DNA from 2 places in the Iodobacter sp. CM08 genome. Region 2 is predicted to be linked to the other one. Evidence: riboswitches for the same ligand, from Rfam matches in the RefSeq annotation. Region 2 holds a riboswitch; the other holds the start of a gene.
The links. Region 2 has a riboswitch for thiamine pyrophosphate ahead of thiC (phosphomethylpyrimidine synthase ThiC). Riboswitches for the same ligand answer to the same signal wherever they lie in the genome.
Positions count from the first base shown of each region.

Region 1: linked by a shared signal. The riboswitch ahead of thiM (hydroxyethylthiazole kinase) and the one ahead of thiC (phosphomethylpyrimidine synthase ThiC) in region 2 are both predicted to bind thiamine pyrophosphate.

Region 1 covers NZ_JAWQUO010000016.1:35,394-38,506, forward strand. Annotated here, with positions in the region: gene thiD (bifunctional hydroxymethylpyrimidine kinase/phosphomethylpyrimidine kinase) at 1-171, opposite strand, end outside; gene thiE (thiamine phosphate synthase) at 425-1,066, opposite strand; gene thiM (hydroxyethylthiazole kinase) at 1,063-1,884, opposite strand; TPP riboswitch at 1,915-2,009, opposite strand; gene R6242_RS10930 (response regulator) at 2,084-3,113, opposite strand, start outside.
Region 2 covers NZ_JAWQUO010000015.1:71,118-74,230, reverse strand. Annotated here, with positions in the region: gene thiC (phosphomethylpyrimidine synthase ThiC) at 1-1,563, opposite strand, end outside; TPP riboswitch at 1,598-1,699, opposite strand; gene R6242_RS10450 (protein-L-isoaspartate O-methyltransferase) at 2,118-2,771, shown strand; gene R6242_RS10445 (rhodanese-like domain-containing protein) at 2,826-3,113, shown strand, end outside.

The DNA of each region.
Region 1 (3,113 bases), on a different contig from region 2:
TGCAGGCGGCACGGCGTGAACGGCGTGTACGCCTTGGGTATTTTGTGCGGTGAGCGCGGTAATCACGCTCATGCCATAAGCGCCCAGCGCCGAAAAAGTTTTTAAATCGGCCTGAATCCCCGCGCCACCGCCAGAATCAGAGCCGGCAATCGTTAATACATTAACAATCATTGGCCACTCCCTTCTGCGGCAAGGCACTACAGCGTAAATAGATAGCAAGCCGAATCAGACCCGGAAACCTTAGTGCATTAACAATCATTGACCACTCCCTTCTGCTGCAAGGCACTACAGCGTAAATAGATAGCAAGCCGAATCAGACCCGGAAACCTTAGTGCATTAACAATCATTGACCACTCCCTTCTGCTGCAAGGCACCACAGCGTAAATAGATAGCAAGCCGAATCAGACCCGGAAACCTTAGTGCATTAACAATCATATGCAGCCATTTCCTTTCGTAAAGCTTGTGCTGCCTGCTGAGGGTCGTTCTGGCCACAAATGGCCGAAACCACGGCTACGCCATTCGCCCCCGCCGCACGTAAACCGGCTACCCGCCCCAAGCCTATGCCGCCGATCGCTACGGCAGGTAGGGATTTTATTTGCATCAGCGTGGCAAATTCTTCTAGGCCGATGACTGGGGAGGCGTCTAATTTTGTGCCGGTGGCAAACACCGGCCCCACGCCAATGTAATCCACCAAACCCTGTGGCACAGCTTTAATATGGGCGGCATTAGAGGTCGACAAACCCAATATTTTATTTGGCCCAATGAGCTGGCGAGCCATCTCTGGCACGATATCCTGCTGGCCCACATGCACACCGGCGGCATCCACCAACAGCGCCACATCGATATGATCATTAATAATTAAGGGAATATTCAATGGCTCTAGCGCGTTTTTAAGCGCCTGAGCGGCACTCACCCACTGGCGTTTTTTCCAATTAGGTGCGCGCAATTGCACGATGGTCACGCCCCCTGCCACTGCGGCCAGAGCGGTTGCCACCATGCCCTGCTCGCCACCGCATAGATCAGGATCTAGCACCAAATAAAGCGATAAATCAAAACAAAGTTTCATTCTTCTGCCGCCTTTAACAGAGCGGGCTGCATGACATACAGCGCATCTAAAAATGCGGGCAAAAAGGTGCCCGGGCCATCGCAAGCTGATTCGGCGCGCTCCCCAGCAATCGCCATCACGGCGCAGGCGGCGGCCACCGCAGCAAGCCGATCAGGCGCACCCGCCACAAAAGCCGCCACCACGGCAGATAAGGCGCAGCCCGTACCCACGACGCGGGTCATCAAAACATGGCCCCAGGGAATCGCCCATGTCACTTCGCCATCGCTAACGTAATCCACCTCGCCCGTTACCGCCACAATTGCGCCGGTTTGCTGGGCCAGCCGCTTTGCAGCAGCAATGGCAGAAGCCGAATGCGCCGTGCTATCTACGCCCTTGCCGCTAGCGGATTCGCCTGCCAAGCACATAATTTCTGAGGCATTGCCGCGAATCACCGCTGGTTTTTCTTGCATTAAAGCGTGCAAGGCATCGGTTCGATAGGCCAAAACGCCTGCTGCCACGGGGTCTAACACCCAAGGCGTGCCAGCCGTATTGGCCGCCGCTACCGCCGCTTGCATCACAGCAAGGCGCGCTGGGTAAAGCGTGCCGACATTAATCAATAGCGCATCGGCCATCGCGGCAAAATCGGTGACTTCTACCTCGGCCACGATCATGGCAGGGGATGCGCCGAGCGCGAGTAAGACATTTGCGGTGATGGATTGCACCACTTCATTGGTCAAGCAATGCACCAAGGGCGCTGCGGCGCGCATGCGTTCTAGCTCTTCGCCAACACGGCGCAAAGAAAACTGGGGGATAAGCGGGATGGTGTGCAAGTCAGACATTTTGAGTTCCTTGGCAGGCGCAGGCGGCCCATCAAGGATGGCCGACATCCCTACGCTGGCATTATCCAGATCAGGTCACGGGTATTTCTCAGCCGTATTCACTTACGGCACCCCGAGTCAGACAAGCATTTTGCGCATAAAACCAAGGACAAACAAGCATAAAAGATCAAAATTTTAATACAAACTGTCTGTAGCTAGGCTATTTATTGACTTGTTTAACCGCTTGCATGGCCAAATGCGCTTTCACTCGGCTTAACACCAAAGGCAGGCACAATGGCTTAGTCATATAATCTATCGCGCCTAATTCCATGCCAAAGATCTCATCCTCTGCTTCGCAACGGGCCGACATAAAGATAATAGGAATATGGCAAAGTGCTGGGTTGGCCTTGATTTGCCGACAAGCTTCATAGCCATCCATTTCTGGCATCAGGATATCCAATAAAATAAGCTGCGGCAGCGGTGTTTTAGCCAGCCTATCTAGGGCCTCTAAGCCGTTATTGGCGGTAACAACCCGAAATTCTTTTTTTAGCATGCGATCAATCAGCAGCAGATTCATCGGGGTATCGTCTACCGCCATCACCAAAGGCGCTTCAGCCGCCTGAGACTCCACCTCATCGCCGCTTAGCTTCACCCCATCTAATGCCACAATTAAATCCACCAAAAAACTCACCAAGGCAGAAGAAAACGCCTCCAGCATAGGCTTACACATTGGATCGGTTGGGCGGTAGCGAATAACGTTTTCTAATTCAGCGGCCAGCTCTGCTAGCTCTGTAGCGCCAATACTGCCTGCTACGGATTTACTGCTATGCAATAAGCGCTCGGCAGTGCTGTAATCTTTTTCCTCTAAGGCCAAGCTAATCTCCGCAATAATTGCGGATTGCCCATGAATAAATTTTCTAAGCATTTCCAAATATAAAGATTCTTTTCCTAGCACTCGCCGCAGGCCATTACTCACATCTAAGCCCGCAATATTTAGCAATTCCAATTTATGGGTTAATGCAAAAGATTTGTTGGCTACGGTTGCCGCACCATTCATCTTATTGGCATTTTCAGGCCGTGGTTTTATCCAGCGCAATAATGCTGACCACAGATCATTAGGCTCGATGGGTTTGGCAACGTGATCATTCATTCCCGCAGCGATACATCGCTCTTGGTCTGCCTTCATGGCATTCGCCGTCATTGCCACAATGGATACATTGGCATATTGCGGTAACAGCCTTATTTGTTTG
Region 2 (3,113 bases):
GATGCCTTCTTTCACATCATCTTTATTGGGCAGGCCCAAATGCTCTTTTGGTGTGACATAGCAAAGCATCGCCGTGCCGTACCAGCCAATTTGCGCCGCGCCAATCGCTGAGGTGATGTGATCGTAGCCGGGGGCGATATCGGTGGTCAGCGGTCCGAGGGTGTAGAACGGCGCTTCGTGGCACCATTCCAGCTCCTTATCCATATTTTCTTTAATCAATTGCATCGGCACATGGCCTGGGCCTTCGATCATCACTTGCACATCGTGCTGCCAAGCAATTTGCGTTAGCTCACCCAGCGTTTTTAGCTCGCCTAATTGGGCTTCATCATTGGCATCCCAGATTGAGCCAGGGCGCAGGCCATCGCCTAAGCTGAAGGCCACATCGTAGGCTTTCATGATTTCGCAGATGTCGGCAAAGTGGGTGTAAAGAAAGTTTTCTTTATGATGCGCTAAACACCATTTGGCCATAATCGAGCCACCACGGCTGACAATGCCAGTCATACGGCCTGCCGTCATTGGTACATAGCGTAGCAATACGCCAGCATGGATGGTGAAGTAATCCACGCCTTGCTCGGCTTGCTCGATCAGCGTGTCTTTGAATATTTCCCAAGTCAGGTCTTCTGCCTTGCCGTTTACTTTTTCTAATGCTTGGTAAATAGGTACAGTACCGATTGGCACGGGGCTGTTACGCAGAATCCATTCGCGGGTTTCGTGGATATTTTTGCCAGTGGACAAATCCATAATGGTGTCTGCACCCCAGCGAATGCCCCAAGTCATTTTTTCTACTTCTTCGCTAATGCTGGAGCTGACGGCAGAGTTACCAATATTGCCGTTAATCTTAACCAAGAAATTACGGCCAATAATCATCGGCTCGGATTCTGGGTGGTTGATGTTGTTGGGGATAATGGCACGGCCACAGGCGATTTCGCTGCGCACAAATTCAGGGGTGATTACATCTGGCATGATGGCGCCGTAGTTTTCGCCCTTGTGCTGGCGATTCATCATGGCCAGCATTTTTTCGCCAGTAGGACTGCTGTCCCGCAGGCTTTGTAGATAAGCCGCACGATTCATGTTTTCACGAATCGCTACGTATTCCATTTCTGGGGTAATGATGCCTTTACGCGCGTAATGCATTTGGCTGACGTTAGAACCCAGCTTGGCTTTGCGTGGCTGACGTTTTAGCTCAAAGCGCAGTTCATCCAATTTGGCATCGGCTTCGCGCATACGGCCGTAATCGCTGGTGAGCTGAGTGAGCAGCTCGGTGTCGTTTCGATCGTTAATCCAAGGAGCTCGTACGGCTTCCAAGCCTTTGCGCACATCGATGGTTGCATCTGGATCGGAGTAAGGGCCGGAGCAGTCGTAAACAAAGATGGGCGGGTTTTTTTCTGTTGCGCCGCTGATACTCATTTGGAGCGGGGTATCGGCTTGGCTAATTTCACGCATAGGCACACGAATATCATCACGTGAACCTGTGACATAAATTTTGCGTGAGTTGGGGAGTGGCTGGATGGCTGCGTCGTCAACGACGGCAGTGGATGCTAAAAACTGGGCTTTTGCGTTCATGCTCTACTCCACAGGGGCGCGGGGAGAGCGGGATAAGGGCAACCGCTCGCTTCCCTACGCCGGTATTAACCGAATCAGGTTCAGAGGGTAATTCTCATCCACACCGATGATTGGTGCAGAACCCCTAGCGATAAAGTAGTGAAGGTATATAAAAATGGAGTAAACCGCAAATTTAAGATGGAGTGAGATGATTTTTATCAGGGAGAGCTGGGGAGTGGGCGTCATCCCCGAGGGGGGGCGGGGATCCAGAAATTTTGAGCGCTGCAGGACTGGATTCCCGCTTTCGTGGGAATGACGAGTCAATCAACTGAGCTTAGTCGTTCATCAGAAATAAAGATAAGGTCGTCAGTCAAGCCCATGTGTGTTCTTGGCTTTTTTCGTGCAGTTAGTGTTTTTCGTGGACGAAATGCCTTGGTGCGTAGCATCCGTTACTCATCCTTGCTCTTCTAGCGAGCAATCTACGGTGCATTAGCCACACTGAGCTTGGTCTGTGGGATAATTGCGAAAATTTTCAAACGCTGGGTTTGATCTCGGCTCGCTTTGAGGTGATAAAAATGGATTGGGAAAACGCACGTTATTTATTAGTTGAGCAGCAAATTCGCCCATGGGATGTGCTGGATCAAAAGGTGCTCAACCGTGTATTAGCGGTTAAGCGCGAAGAGTTTGTGCCCGCGGATAAAAAAGAGCTGGCCTTTGTGGATATCGAGCTGCCGCTGGCGAATGGCTCGCAAATGCTGGCCCCCAAAATGGAAGCTAAGCTATTGCAGGATATCGATCCGCAAATTACAGATAAGGTATTAGTTGTTGGCGCAGGTACTGGCTATTTGATGGCGCTAGCGGCAGGCTTGGTGGCGCATGTGTATGGTGTAGAGATTGATGCGGCTCTGGTTGATGTTGCCCGCGCCAATTTGGCGACTGCCGGTATTATTAATGCCACGGTGACTCAAGGCGATGCACTGGCCGCAGCGCAAAAGCAAGGCCCATTTAATGCAATTATCGTGACGGGCTCTTTAGCTGAAGTTCCTGCCAGCTTGAAAGATCAGTTGGCGGTGGGTGGGCGTTTGATTGCAGTGGTAGGCGAATTGCCAATTATGTCGGCAACATTGTTTAGCTGTGTGGAAAAAGGCAGTTTTAGTGAAAATAAGCTGTTTGAATATAATTTGCCGCGCTTAAAAAATGCTGTAGAAAAAACGGCATTTGCATTTTAATAAATTGAAAATAGCGCGGCCTGATTGGCCGCGTTATTTATATAAAGGGCTTATATGCAACAGATTAACCCGCTTGAATTATCCCAATGGCTAAGCGATACCACTCGGCCAAATCCGCTGTTATTGGATGTGCGTGAAGTGGCGGAGTATGAGATTTGCCATATTGATGGCAGCCAATTAGTACCCATGAATACTATTCCTAGCCGCTTTAGCGAGCTGGATGAAGAAGCCACGATTGTGGTGATTTGTCATCATGGTATGCGTAGTTATCAAGTTGCTTCTTTTCTTGAGCGCCAAGGTTTTGCGAATGTTATTAATTTGCATGGCGGTATTGCGCGCTGG